DNA from 3 places in the Pseudarthrobacter sp. PvP004 genome. Region 3 is predicted to be linked to each of the others. Evidence: riboswitches for the same ligand, from Rfam matches in the RefSeq annotation. Region 3 holds a riboswitch; each other region holds the start of a gene.

Region 1 (5,594 bases), 1.2 Mb from region 3:
TGGCTCACGTAATCGACAGCGCCAAGACGACGAGGTTGAGCTTCATCCGCCGGCTGGTTGCCTCCCGAATGGATTTTGACCGTGATAACGCCGTAGGTGTGGAGCGCGAAAAGACACGAGAGCCTGCGCAGACGTTGAACGGGCTGCGCGCGGTGCTTTCGCGGACCTCGGGTCCGCCGGCAAGCTTGGCTACCCGGCTGGTTGAGGCGTTCGTCCACGGAGAGGATATCCGGCGCCCCCTCGGAATCCGCCGCGAGTACCCTCCTGTCCACGTTGCCACCGCCCTCAAGTACCAACTCAGGACTACAACCAAAATGGGCGGCGGCAAGGAGATCGCGCAGGGCTGGCGCTTGATTGCCACCGACACCGCGTTTGACCACGGGGATGGTCCCGCAGTTGAAGGGCCGGCGATCGCGCTGCTTCTTGCCGTGTCGGGACGGCCCGTGAGGGACGACGAATTGAGTGGCCCGGGCGCACCGGTTTTCCTGCAACAATTGGGAATTCAGTGAAAGCAGGAGCAAAGATGACCGCGCTACTCTCTGCCGACGTCGAAGTCTTGGGCCTGACCGGCCGGATTCTTTGGACCGAGGGCACGCCTGCGCCGGAACCGGACGCCGGGCCCATGTCCGAGCCCGCATATATCCTGATCCACGGCATCGGGGTGTCGCATCGATATCTGGCACGGCTGCATGCTGACCTCGCGGCGAGCGCGCCCACGTATTCACTGGACCTTCCCGGTTTCGCCGGGACTCCCAAGCCTGGGCGCCAGCTTTCAGTGGAGGAATACGGCGCGTTCATTGCCGAGGCCCTGAAGTCCCGCGGTATCGATTCCTACGTGTTGGTGGGTCACTCCATGGGCGTGCAGTTTGCCATCGAAGCGGCCTTGCACGCCCCCGAGCAGCTCAGGCAGTTGGTACTGATGGGGCCGGTGGTGGATTCGCGGCACAAGAATGTGTGGCGGCAGTCGCTGGCCCTGACACTGGACGGAATACTCCGCGAGAGCCCCACGTCCAACTTGATCGTCATGTCCGATTACGTCCGTTGCGGCCCTCGCTGGTACCTCACGGAACTGCCGGTCATGATGAAATACCCCACGGAGAAACGCCTCGCCGGAGTCCAGGTTCCGGTGCTGGTTCTGCGCGGGAGCCGGGACCATGTGGCGGGCCCCGAATGGTCGCTCCGGCTTTCGCGGGCCGTGGCCCAGGGGCGGCTGGTGGAAATCCCGGGCGTCGGGCACGTGGCTCAGCACATGCGTCCCAAGGCTGTGGCGGATGCCATCCGGAGCTTTGTCACCGCCACGACTCCCCACCGCTGAAGGTAAAGTACGACGCCGCCCCATGGCTTGGGTGCCCCTTGTTGGGTCAGCACGTCCCGGCTAGGCTGACGAAGCAAGCACAATAGTAAGCTTGCTTACGAAAGGGCTGATCGTGACCGACAAAAACTCGAATGAAGAAACCCAGGGCTTCGGCGCAACCGGCGCAACCGGGCCTTACGACACCACCTCCGATGCCGACAGCATCCACGACGATCCAGACATGCGCCAGGACGAAGACGATGACCCCGCCGCTTCCGCCAACCCTGATCCCCTCGACGGAAATGTCACAGGCTTGGAGCCGGGCGGCGGCGTGCCTCCGGGCGAAACCCCACCGGCCGAGGGCAGCATGAGCAGCGACCAAGGCCACGAAGAGTAGGGGCTAGGGCAGCCTCAGGATTTCCCCGAGATCGTAGTCGGCAGGCTCTTCCAGTTGCGAGTACGTGCAGCTCTCGGGGGTCCTGTCCGGCCGCCACCTACGGAACTGCGTGGTGTGCCGGAACCTGTCGCCTTCCATGTAGTCGTACTTTACTTCGATCACAAGTTCGGGGCGCAGGGGCACGAAGGAGAAGTCCTTCCCCCCGCTCCACCGGCTTTGGGCGCCGGGCATGCGTGAACCCCCGGCAGCTTCGTCCTGGTTGGCCCACTCACCCCACGGGTGCTCGCTGAGTTCAACCTGGTACGGCTCCAGTTCTGCCACCAAAGCCTCCCTGCGGGCCATAGGGAACGATGCCACCACTCCCACATGATGCAGCCGGCCCGTGTCATCGTGCAGGCCGAGCAACATCGACCCCACAACTTTCGCGGTCTTGTGCCAACGGAATCCCGCCACCACACAGTCTGCCGTGCGCTCATGCTTCGTCTTGAACATCACCCGCTTATTGGGTTGGTAGGCCCCGGTCAACGGCTTGGACAGCACCCCATCCAGTCCCGCGCCTTCCAACTGCACGAACCATTCCTGCGCCCGCTCGAGATCCGTCACCGCGGGCGTCACGTAGACTGGCGGATCGGCCTTGGCGAGCGTACGCTCCAGGATGGCGCGGCGCTCGGAGAACGGCTTGTCCATGAGGTTCTCGTCGCCCAGCGCGAGGATGTCGAACGCAATCATGGACGCCGGGGTCTTCTCGGCGAGCATCCGGACGCGGCTGTCGGCGGGGTGGATCCTTTGCTGGAGTACCTCGAATTCGAGCCTCTTGCCCTCGATCAGGACGATCTCGCCGTCGATCACGCATTTGTCCGGCAGGTTCTTCCTGAGCGCCTCCACCACCTCGGGGAAGTAGCGGGTCATCGGCTTCTCGTTGCGGCTGCCCAGGACGATCTCGTCGCCATCCTTGAAGACGATGGTCCGGAACCCGTCCCATTTGGGCTCGTAGTGCCCAACATCGGGGATTGTCGGAACGGATTTGGCGAGCATGGGCGAGACGGGTGGCATCACAGGCAGGTCCATAGACAATGTCTACCTGCCGGTGCACGCCGAAGCTAGTGTTAGGCCATGGATATCTCGCTCGATCCAGAAGATCCAGCATGAGCTACCTGCCCCGGCGCCAGCCCCGAAGCCTAAGTCATAGAACCCCCTCGCTTGCTCAGACCTACCGCCCGTTACATTAATGTGACTTTACTTTCCGGCTCATGTACCGTCGTAGGGCGACCCGTATCTCCGCTGGGCCGCTTCCGGATTGACGCCGAGCTCTGCCGCAATCCGGGATCCGCCAGACCCGCGGCAGAGACGGGGGACCCAAAAGTTCCCGGACTTACTTCAAGTCCTTGGGGTGAAGCCGCTTAGGCGGCCGGACGGCCTCGTCCGAACCCGACAGCTAACCTCGAAGGCGTTGAGAGGCAACCACCATGTCCCCAACCATGGATCAGCCGCGCCGCGCCCAGACTGAAGGCGAGCGCACCAAGCCAACCGGACGCCGTCGGGCCCAACCCAGCGGATTCCTCACCAGCGCGCAGGCGGACGCCGCGACGCCCGAAAACGCCGTTAAGACAGGCACAACGAACACAGGCACGACGCCGGAACCCGCCACTGCGGCCATGCCCACGGTTGCGATGCCCGCCACTCGTGCGGAGGTTCGTGCGGCCGAGCGGCAGAGGGCAGCCCAGGCTGTGATCGCGCCCGAACTATCGGCCCCCGAAAAGTCCGCGACCGAGCAGCCCGCGCAGGCGGAACCGGCAACTGCGGCGATTCCCGCCGTTGAGGCCGCTCAGGCTGCAGCGCCGGCGTCCACCACACCGGGACCTCCCACCGCGGCCATTCCCATCGTGCCGCCAGCCGCCACGACACAGGGCTCCCAGGAAGACGAGACCTCGGAACCCGCAACCGCAGCTATTCCAGTGGTGCAGCCTGAGACCTCGGAACCCGCAACCGCAGCTATTCCAGTGGTGGCCGCCCGCGCGGAGTCGCCGCGCGGCAAGTCCCCGGCGCAGGTTGCTGCAGCCGCAACGGCCTCGGCGTCCTTGGCCAGCCGCAAGGACGTTCGACAGCCTGCCGCGCGCACAGCAACCAGGTCCAACTTCGGGGCGGGGTCTTCATTTGGCCGCGAACCTCATGCCGCGCTGCGAAAAGCCGCGTCGGTCAAACACATGAGCCAGCGCATGGCCGTGGTTGCCGGTGCCCTTGGCCTCGTGTTGACGGCCGGAACGTTGGGGCAGGCCCTTGAGCTTCCTTTCTTCGGCCAGGAGACCCCGGTCCAGGAAGCCAGTGGCAGCGACGGCCGCACCTCGGCTTCGGCGTCGCCCGCGCCCAGGGCGTCCTACTCCACGGCGTCATCGCCGTCAGCTTCGTCAACAGCAACGGAGACTTCGGAGGCCGGCCAGCCGGCAACGGTGGCGGAAGCACCTCAGGCCGTGTCGCCGTCGTCGACTGCGACCCCCAAGGTATCCCTCGCGGACCCGGTATGGGTTCCTTCAGCCATACCGTCCTCTGTCCCGGCCGCGCCTGGCGCTGCCAGCCCGGTCCCCACGCAGCCGGCTCCTGCGCCGAGCGAGGTGCCGTCGGACACGATCACCACGCCGCCGTCCCCGACGCCGACAACCACGCCGACGCCCACGCCCACTCCGACACCCACACCAACGGAAACTGCAACCCCGACCTCCAAGCCCCGGCCGAGCAAGCCGCAGGCCGCCTCGGCCCCCCAGCCCAGCGAGTCGACTCTTCAGGACATCCTGGATGCAGCCCGGACGGCCCTCAAGTGAGCACCCGGCTGCCCCGTACCTCCACTCATGTGGGATGGCATAGCCGGCACTGCAGCAGCAGCCGGACTGCCACGTTCCGCCGCCGGATGGGGCGCTGGAGCTGCCAGCGTCTGCGGCGCTCGTAAGGACCCTTCAGATGCGCGGCCGCCCCGCCCAGCGCCGCGCCTTCAGGGCCGCATGCAACTCGAGCCGGATCGCGCCACTCAACGGATCAGCACCGATGAGTTGGCGGATCCGGCCGAGCCTGTTGTAGATGCTGCTCCTGTGGAGATGAAGTTTGGCAGCGACGTCCTGAACTGAGCCGTCATTGTCGTACAGCAATTCCAGGACGGGCAGGAGTTCGCCGTTCTTGTCGTGGTCCTCAAGCGTCCGAAAATGCACCGATCCTGTGTCATCCCAGCCGCCGGGCGCCACCAAGCGATCGAAAAGTTGATAGACACCAACAGTCCGGCTGTCCACCAACTCTCCCAAGGGCTGGTCCACTGCAGCCGCCTGCGCAGCAACCTTTGATTGACGGTACGCGCCCGAGAGCTGCCGGATGACTTGGAAGGGTTCGCTGATGCCCAGGATCACCCTGTCCACCTTGCGGCCCGCGCGTTTTGCAAGCTCCAGCTGATAGTGCACCAGTACTTGGGCGTGGTCCGCCCGGCCGCCCGACTCGCGGAACAACACCACCGAATGCGTCTCCGTTCCGGCGCTGAACAGGGCAGCGTTGACGCCGATAGTGGACTGCAAAGCCGCGGAACGGTGCGTCAAGGTAGCGGCAATGGGATCGACGTCGGACCTCGCGCCATCAGGGTCGAGGATGGTCACCAGCTGCCACGGACCGCGGCCCTGGATTTCCTTCCAACCCGCGACGGCGGCCACAGCGTTCGATTCGCCGCCGCAAGCTGAGAGAAACTCCTGTTCACGCCTTCGCCGGAACTCCGATTCAGCCGTATTGGAATCAAGGAGCAAGCCCGCCAACAGGTCCAGCTCGTCACGCACGCCGGGCAACTCAGCGAGTATCGCCGTCGCACTCTGTTCTTCAAGGTCCAGCTGGACCCACAAGTACCCCACGCGGAAACCGCGGACCAAAAGCGGCACG
Region 2 (5,594 bases), 250 kb from region 3:
CCCTGGCTTCCCAGCCAGTACTCCGTCTTGTCCTCGAGGTCCGACAGGGAGTGCTTCGCCCAGAATTCGGCACCGACGGTCCGGGTGGTGCTTTCCTCTGCGATCGCCTTGGCACCGTTCTCGCAAAACTCCGCGGGACTGCGCCTGCCGGTGATCGATTCCGGCCAAGCGCACCCGGGGCAGTCAAAGCCATCATGCTGGTTGACCCTGAGCATGGAGCGGACCGTACGGGATACACCGGCCTGGGCGTATCCGCGTTCAAGGGCAACAGTGACGGCTTTGAGGCCTGCCGCGGCTTGTTTGGGCGGGTGGATTTGCAGGTCATCTTCGTTGATGTCCTGTTCGGGAGCATGCCTGTTCATGAGTCCATCATTGCACTTTGTCATCAGGCGCAAGGCCGCCCGAGGCACGCCTCAGGCGTCCAGTGCGCTCCAGTCCACAGGGCCGGAAGGTGCCTTCCGCTGTTGCCGGGGCGCGGCTTTTCGGGTCTTGTCCTCCGGCGCCTTCGGCACCGGCAGCGCTTTACCCCAAGGCAACGCGAAAGCGGGCACCATCTCGCCCAGCTGGACGCCATGGGGCGGCACCACCATCACCCCGTCCGCACCTGCAAGGCCACGCATCATTCCAGGACCCGTGTGCTGCGCAGGCGACGCCAACCCGTACACCAGTTTGAACGGCATCAGGCGCGTCTGCCCGGGGTTTGCGTCAATGGTGGTTCCGCAGGGAACCTCGCCTACGTCTTCCAATCGACCGTGTCCCAAGGCAGCCAACAGGGGTGCGCCAACAGTAAACAAGGCCATCATCGCGGCCAACGGATTTCCAGGCAGTCCCAACACAAACCGGCCGTCGGGCAGTTCCGCCAACACTGCGGGATGTCCCGGGCGCATGGCGATGCCGTCGATCAGCAAGCTGCCACCTAGCTCGGCAACAGCCTTGCGGAGGTGGTCCGTTCCCGAGCGTCCCGTCCCGCCCGTAGTAATGACGACGTCGGCTGGCGGCTCCGCTTCACCATAGGGTTGCTCCGGTGTCAGCTCATCAAGAGGTGGCTCGGTGTCCTGGAGCGCGTCGATCCACTCCTGGTAGCTGTCGCCCACCCTGAGCTGTTCCCCTGCGATGCCGCCCAAGAGTTCCACCACCGCACCCAGTTGCGGGCCGAAGGTGTCCCGGACCTGACCGGGCAAGGGAACCCCCTGGGCCACGACTTCCGAACCCGTCAGAAGGAACCGGACCAGCGGCTTGCCCAGAACGTCCAGCTGGTCCAGGCCCGCAAGCGCTGCGAGGGCAATGTGTGCCGGATTTAGAACAGTGCCGGCTTTGAGCAGGACGTCACCCTCAGCGGCCTCTTCCGCAGCCTTGCGGATGTGTTGGCCATTGCGAGGCTCCCCAGGTTTGGCGGTGCCGCCCAGGGCGAGAACCGGCAGGCCGTCGTCGTCAGTTGTGAGCACACCGCTCTCGCTCCGCAGGACTGCCTTGGCGCCGGGCGGTATCAGCCCGCCCGTAACAGTGGGACTGGCCTGGTGCGGGGCCAGCCTCTGCCCGGGCTCACTGAGGATCCACGGACCGCTGCCGTTGACAGCCCATCCATCCATGGCTGATGAAGCATAGTGCGGCATATCCTGCACGGCCAGGGCGTCCGAGGCCAAGGTGCGGCCGAGGGCAGAGCCGAGCGGCACCGGCCCCGGCGGGATCGGGGCAGCAACATCGAACGCGCGCTGCCGGGCCTCATGCCATGTGTGTGCCGCGTGATGGCCCTCGTTGGGGGCCCCTGTCATTCCGGGCCGGTCCCGGACTCCGAGTACTCCTTGGCCACTTTGCGGGCCAGCTCCAGGGCGGCATTCATGGACGCATCATCGCTGGCCTGGCCGATGCCGCGGGCCATGCCTGCCGCATATCCGGCAATGAACGTGGTCAGGGGTGCGGCGGGGCGTACCACCGAATGCGCTGCTACTCCGGCGACAGCGAGGACCTCGTTGACGTCCACTTCCACGCCCTCAAGCTCGAAAGCCTGCAGCAGTGTGCGGCACCACTCCTCGAGCGTCTCTTCCTGGCTCTTCACGTCCGCCTCCAACTCGTAGTCAATGCCCAAGGCCGCGGCGTCCTCCCAAGTATCCACGTCATCCGTGGACCCCGCGGGAACGTCAACGTCCAGCACGTTCAGCCTAGCAAGCAGCCGGAACACTGAAGAGTTCGTTAACCCGGAACCTTCGGACGCTACGGCCACTTCCCGTTCCAAGGCGGCTGTACTGTAAGCCCCCAGGAGTGGTTGCTTGCGCCCGTCAGGAGAAACAGCCATGGCTCCTTCCACGCCGGGAACGGACGCTAGGGCGGCCCACAGAAGGTCAACACCGCGGGAAGCATGCGGCATATCGCAGGCCAGCACCAGCGTCCACGGCGTGTCCGATCCACTCTTCCTCAGCGCAGCCATGCCGGCCGCAATGGCCGCGGCAGGCCCGGCGAACGCCGGCTCCTCCCGCGCCCGCAGGACATCATCCGGCAAGCGTCGGCCGTCCCTTGACTCGTCGCCGGGAGCATCCGGCCCCACCACAACCACCGCCGAAGCACCCCGGGCGGCCTGCAGGGCATGCGAAAGGAGGGTGTCGCCGTCGTACTTCAACGATGGCTTGGGCACCCCACCGAGGCGGGTGGCGCGGCCACCCGCCAAAATCACGGCATTGAACTCCATCCGCCCAGATTACCCGGGCATCCGGGGCTCAGCAGAAATCGATCAGGCAGCGGATTCCGGCAACAGGAACGGGTCCCAGTCCGGCGCAGGTTTCTCGAGTTCTTTGATCTGCCACATGGTTCCCTGGGGCACACCGGGTTTGAAACGGAGCTTCCAGCCCATCTCAGCCAGCGTGTGGTCGCTCTTGGCGTTGTTGCATTTCAAGCACGCCGCAACCAGGTTTTCCCAGGAATCCGCGCCGCCCCTGGATTTGGGGTGGACGTGGTCTATGGTGTGGGCTGTTTTCCCGCAGTAGGCGCAGCGATGGCCGTCGCGGCGAAGTACCCCGCGGCGACTCACGGCGGTGATCCTGTTGTACCGGGGACGGATGTAGCGGTTGAGAAGGATCACGGAAGGTCTTCCGAGAATCTCCTGTGGCCCGACGACAGGCTCGTCGCCTTCGGCCACTACGCTAGCTTTCCCAGTCAGCACAAGGACCAGCGCCCGGCGGAATGTTATTACCGCCAGCGGTTCATATCCAGCATTCAGAACGAGTGTGCGCATGCACGTACCTCTTCACGGCCGCACCCGCCAGGGGCACGAGGGCCGGCTGCCCTCTGCTTGTACGGGCTGTGGATCGACACCATAAGGGTAAGCACTTATATGCCGTATCAACGAATTTTTCTGTGATTTCGTGTGCGGTGTCGGCAAGAGTTCATGCGCGGTTAAAGCAGAACACCCCGCCGGCCGAAGCCTGCGGGGTGTTCCTAAGCTCTGAGAATTAGCCGTTGACGCGGATGAAAACCGGGCCCGAGCCCACGTTGGCGCTGAACAGTGCCGTGGTGGATCCGTTCCATCCACCGTGGACTGCCTGGCCGTTGCCGACGTAGACAGCGATGTGGGCCTGTCCAGCCAAACCACCGTTGGCGTAGTAGGCGAGGTCACCGGGCTGGGCTTCTGCTGCACTGACGGTGCGGCCCAGGGAAAGATAGCCGGCGGGCCAGTCGTGGAAGTTGATGCCCACGGCCGCCAGGGAGTTGGTCACCAGCATGGTGCAGTCCTGGGTCACGCCGATCTGGGCGTAAGCAGCCGCAGCGATGGCTGCCCCGAGACCGCTGGAAGCCGCCGGAGCTGCCGGAGCGGGGGTCGGGCTGCTGACGGCAACGGTCGCGGTGGCTGCCGGAGCGGCCGCCGGGGTTGCTTGTTTGGGCTCAACCTTGGCTTCAACCTTGGCCTGAGCTTCTTCGATCACAACGGGGGCCGGGGCTTCCTCCGTGGTGACAACGGGGCGCTCGTAGGAGATGGCCACCGTGGAGTCCGCGGCGATGGTGGCCTGGACTACGGACTGCACGTCCAGAGTGGACGTTGACGTCGATTCACGATCCACGTTGGTCTCGGCAGCGTTGGCGGCGATCCCACTGGTCAGGACCAGGCCTGAAGCTGCAGCGATAACTGCTGCCTGGCGGCCAACGCCACCGGCGTTGGTGGTGACGGCCTTGGCGATGACGGAAAGCGAGCTGGTCTTGGGGGCCTCAGCACGGTGCCGCGCAACCTTGTTTGCACTGGTCATGATTTTCTCTTTTCGTATCCGAGTGCAGTTGGGGTGCACACGGGTAGTGGGTTGGCCAACATGGGGGCATGCTGGACGACCCCGAACCGGATTATTTCTAGCGGAGGGTGAAGCGTGAGGATGAGGTCCCGGTGGACGCTACGGAGTGCAGCAGCGTTGACGCAGGGGATGCTGATTCGGGCCTGCTGAGAGCGGAGGCCGGGGCTGCTGCCGGTACGGGCGCCAGATGGCGCGAGGTACCTGCCGTGAATGATGCAGCCTTGCAAAGGGTGTTCGACGGGTTCGCGCGAACCGTTGGGGCGCTAAGCCGCGCAGGGGTAGTGCATGATGACACGTAGGTAGCCTCTCCCAGTGCCTGCGAGGTGAGCTGTCGGATTCGGATGGGAGTCATCCGGCCACGCTGCTTCCACGGAAGCTTTGCGACTTAACCCCTAGGCCTTCTTTCGAAGACCGGAAGTGGTTCCCCCGCCCCTGCCAGACGATTTTGCGAACGGACCTTGAGCGGTGGCAGAGCTAGGCAATCCACTCAAGTGCATCGGCCCCCTAAAAAGCCGATGCGCTCTGTACGCTACAACAGTTGGACCCGAATGTCACATTCAGGTCACGGCACGTCTCGCTAATGCGAGAGGCGACCATCGACTGGGATTAGAGCCAGCCCATGGGGTCTACGACTTCACCGTTGACCTGGACCTCGAAGTGGAGGTGGCAACCGGTGGAAGCGCCCGTGGTGCCACTCAGGGCCACGGTGTCGCCGCGGTTCACGGTCTGTCCTACCTGGACGGTGAAGGACGACAGGTGGTTGTACGTGGTTTCGAGGCCATTGCCGTGGTCGACCACCACGCGGTTGCCTCCGCCGTACTCGTGCCATCCGGCGAAAGTGACCTTGCCGGTAGCTGCGGCGTGCACAGCCGTGCCGCACTGGGCTACGAAGTCCTGACCGCGGTGGAAGTCACCGGCACCACCCGTGAGCGGGCTGATGCGGTAACCGAAGGGGGATGCCGTGGTGAGCGTGTCAAGGGGGCTGGCCATGGTGCCAACGGATGAGGCGCGCTGGATGCTTCCAGCAGACTGGGCGCTGAGCAGCTGCTTCAGCTTTCCATCGGGGTCCGCGGCAGTAGCGACTGCGGCGCGGCTGAAGTCGATCTTGGCCGACGCGGCAGCGGAAACCTCGGGCTGGCTGCCGGCGGGGGCGGCGACGGCGAGGGCCGATTCGGTCTGTCCTGATTCCGACGTGGCCATGACGGGGCTTGTAGCCGGCAGGCCGACAGTCAGGGCAAGCCCGGTGGCGGCAAGCGCAACTCCGGCCTTCTGCCCGACGCCGCTGGCAGCAGCGAAGTCGGCAACCTGGCGCAGCGGGCTCTT
Region 3 (5,594 bases):
AACGTCTCCAGCGCTTTGGAAGCCCGCCAGGAAAGCGAAACGAAGGTGCGTCAGTTCGTGGCCGATGCCTCGCACGAGCTGCGGACTCCCCTGACCGCCATCCGGGGCTATACCGAGCTGCTGAGGATGACCGAGAACTTCACCGAAGACGGCCGGAAGTCGCTGGCTCGCGTCCAAAGCCAGTCCGAGCGCATGACCACGTTGGTGGAGGACCTGCTGCTGTTGGCGCGGTTGGACGAGGGCCAACCCGTGAAAGTTGAGGATGTGGACCTCACTCAGTTGGTGATCGAGACGGTCAGTGACGAGAAAGTCATGGCACCCGATCACATCTGGCAGCTCCAGCTCCCGGACGAGCCCATCACGGTCCGCGGCGACGCCACGCAACTGCATCAGGTGCTGGCGAACCTGCTGTCCAACGCCCGCAAACACACCGACCCCGGCACCACTGTGGTCACCGGCGTCATGCTCTCCGCCGATGGCAGCGCCGTGGTCAGCGTGACGGACAACGGCCCCGGCATTCCGGAAGATTTCCAGGGCCGGATTTTCTCGCGATTTGCCCGCGCCGACGCCGCACGATCGGGCTCTGAAGGCACCTCCGGACTCGGCCTGTCCATTGTGGAATCCATTGTTTCAGCTCACGGCGGTAGCGTGGAAGTGACCTCACGGCCGGGGCGCACGGAGTTCGCCCTTCGACTTCCCACGGTGAGCACCGAAGGCCTGTAACGAATCGGGCAAGGCGACTCACCGGCGTCGTGATCTCTGTTACCTAAATGTGACTTCTGCGGAAACCTCCTGTACCGTCGAAAGGGTGGGTCGCCCCTAGCAGGCCCACATCCGGGATGCGCCGAGCTCTGCCACTTCCCGGAGTCCGTTCTTTCTCCGAGGCAGAGACGGGGGACCCAGAGTCTCCGGGCCAGGCTTTTTGCCGGCCCTTGGGGTGAAGCCGCAGCGTGATGCGCGGCCGGATGACCTCATCCGAACCCGACAGCTAACTCCGCAGGCGCTGAGAGGTAATCACATGTCTGAATTTAACGATCAGACGCGCCCTTCCGCGCGTCGCCGCGACGAGAACAACGCACCGCTCACCAAGTCGCAGTCCGTCCTCAAGAACGCAGCCCGCCAGGGTAAGTCCGGCCACCGCATGTCCGTCGTAGCCGGTGTCGTGGCAGCTGCACTGGGCGTTGCATCGCTCGGAACCGCCGCCAACGCCGCACTGACCCTCCCCGAGGCAAGCCGCGTAGCCGGAACCCAAGCGAGCGCCCAGGTCAACTCCAACAAGTCGGCTGAGATCTCCGCTTCCCTGAATGCTGCCGCCGAAAAGGGCGCAACTGACAGGGCCGCTGCTGACGCTGCTGCCAAGGCAGCCGCTGAGAAGGCCGCTGCCGAGAAGGCTGCCGCAGACCAGGCCGCCGCCGCACAGGCTGCTGCTGAGAAGGCTGCCGCCGATCAGGCCGCCGCACAGGTTGCTGCTGAGAAGGCTGCTGCTGACGCTGCCGCCAAGCAAGCAGCCGACGCAGCTGCTGCCGCCGCCGCGGAAGCCGCAGCAGCTGCTGCAGCACCCAAGGCTGTTGACGACCCCGCTGCTGCCAAGGCCTATGCACTCAGCATCCTGGGCAACTACGGCTGGGGCGCCGGTGAAATGGCTGCCCTGAACACGCTGTGGGAGAAGGAATCCAACTGGAAGACCACGGCGATGAACGCTTCCAGCGGCGCCTATGGCATTGTCCAGTCCCTGCCGGCCTCCAAGATGGCCACTGCCGGCGCTGACTGGGAAACCAACTACCAGACCCAGATCAAGTGGGGCCTGAACTACATCAAGGAGCGTTACGGATCCCCGTCCGCCGCTCTGGGCTTCCACTTGGCCAACAACTGGTACTAAGCCGAGCCGCTTGATCGCCGCGCCCGTTGCCGCCGTTTGCACCAGTACCAACTGGAGCGAATGGCGGGAGCGGGCGCGGCTTTTGCCGTTTCACAGCTGTGGCGCATGGTTCACAGCTCCAGCACGTGGTTCACAGCTCCAGCACGTGGTTCACAGTGAGGTCACAGCTACCGCCTAAAGCGTTCATAATCGGCGGTCCCATGCTGGATACATGACGCTCACAGGTCCCACCACCAGCGCTTTGGCACGAAGGACTCATTCGGCTCGCTTGCGTGGCGCGGCGTTGCCCACTGGTCACCCGGCTCTCCTCCAAGGCCAGACGGGTCCGAGCCCCCAGCCCCGGCGTCTCCCCGTTGACACCAGTGTTGTGGTTCCCGTCCTGGACCTCACCGTCCCTGTCTACAACGAGGAAGCGCGCCTGGAACACAACCTCCGCCAGCTGCACGGGCATCTGACGAGGTCCTTTCCGCACACGTTCCGGATCACCGTGGCGGACAACGCCAGCACAGACAGCACGCTGAGGATTGCCGAGCGCCTTGCCCGTGAACTCCCTGAATTGACGGTGGTCCGGTTCCAAGAGAGGGGACGCGGGAACGCTCTCCGCCAGGTCTGGCAGTCGTCGCCGTCACCTGTTCTTGCCTACACGGAAGCGGATCTGTCCACGGACCTCTCCGCGCTGGCGCCCCTTGTGGCACCGCTGATCTCCGGCCACTCGGACCTCGCCATCGGCACGCGTCTGGCACCGGGTTCCCGTGTCACCCGCAGTCCGCATCGTGAGTTCATTTCGCGCAGCTACACCTCGCTCCTGCGGACGGTCTTGGGGGCTCGTTTTTCCGACGCCCAGTGCGGCTTCAAGGCCGTCCGCGCCGACGTAGCGCACAGCCTCCTCCCCCACACCACGGACGACTCGTGGTTCTTCGATACCGAACTTCTGGTGATCGCTGAACGCTGTGGTCTGCGCGTCCATGAAGTACCCGTCGACTGGACCGACGACGCTGACTCCCGTGTCGACGTCGTACGAACCGCCCTGGCCGACCTGCGCGGTATGGCGCGCCTGAACCGAAACCTGCGCCGCATTCCGATCCACGAGCTTCGGCGTGAACTGGGAGTGAAAGCGACGTTGAGGGGCAGTCTGTCCCGGGGCGTGTTCCGGACCTTGACGTGGACCTTGGCCTACGCTGTGGTCTTCCTTCTGGTCCGCAACGCCACGGACCCTTGGATGGCGAGCGTCGTGGCGTTGCTGCTCACCACTTGGGTAACGCGCCCGTTCCGGCGTTACGTGATGCGGGGAAGCAACTTCTGAGCGCTACGCCTCCGGTTCGGCCTCCACCGCACGCCGGACCGCTGCGATGGACGCTGCAACATCCCCCGCGTCCGTTGACCAGTTGCTGACCGAGATCCGCAGGATCTCCCGGCCGCGCCAGGCCGAGCCCGACATCCACACCGCGCCCTCGGCCATGAGCCGTTGCGTGACGCGGTGCGTGCGGTCGTCGCTGCCGAAGCTCACCGAGACCTGCGTAAAGACGACATCATTGAGGACCTCGACGCCCGGGATTGCCGCGAGGCCCTCAGCCAACGCACGGGCGTTCGCCGCAAGCCGCTCAACCATGGCGATCACTCCATGGCGGCCCAACTGCCTGAGGGCGGCCCACACGGGAATGCCGCGGGCGCGGCGCGACAACTCGGGAACCTTCTCGAAAGGGTCCCCCGGTCCGGCGTCCGTTGCGATGAAGTAGCTCGTGTGGATGCTGAACGCCCGGCGAAGTGCTTCCGGGCTCGCAACGATCGCCAAGCCGCAGTCGTAGGGAACATTGAGTGTTTTGTGTGCATCGGTAGCCCAGGAGTCGGCGCCCTCAACACCAGCCAGCCGTTCCCGCAACGTTGGGCTGACGGCCGCCCACAAACCAAAAGCACCATCCACGTGCACCCATGCCCCGCGTTCATGGGCAACGGCCACAGCTTCCTTCATGGGGTCAAAGGCGCCGGAGTGCAGGTTACCCGCTTGCAGGCAGACCAACGATGGCCCGGGTTGCTCATCCAGGGCAGCCGCCAGTGCCTCGGGCAGAATGCGACCCTGCTCATCAGCGTCCACTGGAACGCAGGCCCCCAACCCGAGATACCGGAGCGCCAGGTCAACGGCCGCGTGCCGCTCCCGTCCCGCGAAGGTGGTGATGCGCGGAGCACCCGAGAGGCCCAAGGACTGAAGATCCCAGCCCGCCTGATCCATAAGGTATTGGCGGCCAGCGGCCAGTCCCACGAAGTTCGCGGTGGTGGCCCCGGTGGTGAAGCCGACGTCGGAGGTTGCGGGCAGGTGCAGGAGGTCAAGAAGCCAGGCGGCGGCGGATTCTTCGATGGCAGCCGCAGCCGGAGTGGCGAAGCGGAGTCCGGTGTTCTGGTCCCATGCCGAAACCAGCCAGTCGGCGGCCATGGCGGCGGGCAGGGTTCCACCCATGACCCACCCGTAGAACCGTCCGGACTGGATGGCCATCAAGCCCGGTTCGGCCAGGGTGGCAAGCTCGTCCACCACATCAGCGGCTTCAGTTGGCCCGTCCGGGAGGATCGATGCCAAGCTCGCGGCCACCTGATCGGCGTCGACCGCGGGACGGACGGGGCGGTCGGGAACCGACGCCAACCAGTCCGTCGCGTGCACCATGGCCCGCTTCAATGCAGCACTGTACGCCTCCGGCATCGCAGACATGCGCACAGCCTACGCTGGGTTTCCCGCTTGGAACAGCCCGCTCAGGAACAGCTACAGCGTCAGCGTCAGGAGGTGACCGCCGTCGTCGTCCTTCGCCGCGGTGACGGTGACCGCCGAGTAGTCCGGGATGCGCCACATGCCCGGCTCCAGCTCCGCATTGTGCCTGGCAGCGGCCTTGCCCACCACAACGGTCCGCATCCCCGCAGCACGCGCCGCGGCGATACCGGCAGGTGCGTCTTCAAAGACCACGACGTCGGCCGGGTCGGCTCCCAGCAGCGCCGCCGCCTTCAGGTACCCCTCAGGATGCGGTTTACCGCGGGTGACCGACTCGGCAGTGACTGTTGTGGACGGCATGGTGAGTCCGGCCGCCTGCATGCGGATCTCAGCAAGGATGCGGTCCGCCGAGGTGACCAAAGCGATGGCGTCATCAGGAAGCCCCGCCAGCAGGTCTTCTGCCCCGGGGAGTGCGATCACGCCGTCTGTCCGGGAACGTTCCATCTGGCCGAGCTCGGCAGTCAGGGCGTCGAAGTCAGCGCCGGCTGGCGCATACCGGCGGACAGTATCGCCGGCCTGGACGCCGTGCGAGGTGCGGAGGATCTCGTCGAAATCCAAGCCGTATCGCTCGGCGAACTCCAGCCACACTTGCTCAACGATCGCCGTTGAATCCACCAGTGTGCCGTCCATGTCGAAAAGGACGGCGCGGACGGTCAGTGTGGGTGGCCCGGTGGGGAGGGCGGGCTCGGCAGGTTGGGTCATGGTTCCATCCTGCCGCACGTCCGGGGTACAGCGCCGAAGTGTGACTTGGCCGAAGACTGCCTAGCCGTTTGGCCGCTGCGGGATGTACTGGATCGCCCACTTGTTGCCGTCGGGGTCAGCGAAGTAGACGAAGTGACCCCAGTCCTGGACGTCGATGTCGCTGACATCCACGCCGTTGGCTTTGAGTTGCTCGTGCGCCTTGTTGATGTCCGCCACCACCACTTGAAGGCTTGGCGCTGTGCCTGGAGGAGCGTCGCTGAG

The links. Region 3 has a riboswitch for cyclic di-AMP ahead of J3A64_RS14250 (hypothetical protein). Riboswitches for the same ligand answer to the same signal wherever they lie in the genome.
Region 1: linked by a shared signal. The riboswitch ahead of J3A64_RS19960 (hypothetical protein) and the one ahead of J3A64_RS14250 (hypothetical protein) in region 3 are both predicted to bind cyclic di-AMP.
Region 2: linked by a shared signal. The riboswitch ahead of J3A64_RS13135 (NlpC/P60 family protein) and the one ahead of J3A64_RS14250 (hypothetical protein) in region 3 are both predicted to bind cyclic di-AMP.

What each region holds. Positions count from the first base shown of each region.
Region 1 is NZ_JAGINL010000001.1:4,366,848-4,372,441, reverse strand. Features, by position in the region: gene J3A64_RS19980 (maleylpyruvate isomerase family mycothiol-dependent enzyme) at 1-509, shown strand, start outside; gene J3A64_RS19975 (alpha/beta fold hydrolase) at 524-1,315, shown strand; gene J3A64_RS24005 (DUF6480 family protein) at 1,428-1,691, shown strand; gene J3A64_RS19965 (ATP-dependent DNA ligase) at 1,695-2,759, opposite strand; cyclic di-AMP (ydaO/yuaA leader) riboswitch at 3,010-3,155, shown strand; gene J3A64_RS19960 (hypothetical protein) at 3,158-4,507, shown strand; gene J3A64_RS19955 (CdaR family transcriptional regulator) at 4,640-5,594, opposite strand, start outside.
Region 2 is NZ_JAGINL010000001.1:2,933,038-2,938,631, forward strand. Features, by position in the region: gene J3A64_RS13115 (FdhF/YdeP family oxidoreductase) at 1-362, opposite strand, end outside; gene J3A64_RS13120 (molybdopterin molybdotransferase MoeA) at 414-1,772, opposite strand; gene J3A64_RS13125 (NTP transferase domain-containing protein) at 1,769-2,683, opposite strand; gene J3A64_RS13130 (HNH endonuclease) at 2,726-3,226, opposite strand; gene J3A64_RS13135 (NlpC/P60 family protein) at 3,444-4,232, opposite strand; cyclic di-AMP (ydaO/yuaA leader) riboswitch at 4,571-4,738, opposite strand; gene J3A64_RS13145 (M23 family metallopeptidase) at 4,878-5,594, opposite strand, start outside.
Region 3 is NZ_JAGINL010000001.1:3,180,987-3,186,580, forward strand. Features, by position in the region: gene J3A64_RS14245 (cell wall metabolism sensor histidine kinase WalK) at 1-723, shown strand, start outside; cyclic di-AMP (ydaO/yuaA leader) riboswitch at 833-1,017, shown strand; gene J3A64_RS14250 (hypothetical protein) at 1,019-1,879, shown strand; gene J3A64_RS14255 (dolichyl-phosphate beta-glucosyltransferase) at 2,091-3,182, shown strand; gene J3A64_RS14260 (aminotransferase class V-fold PLP-dependent enzyme) at 3,186-4,577, opposite strand; gene J3A64_RS14265 (HAD-IA family hydrolase) at 4,629-5,333, opposite strand; gene J3A64_RS14270 (VOC family protein) at 5,394-5,594, opposite strand, start outside.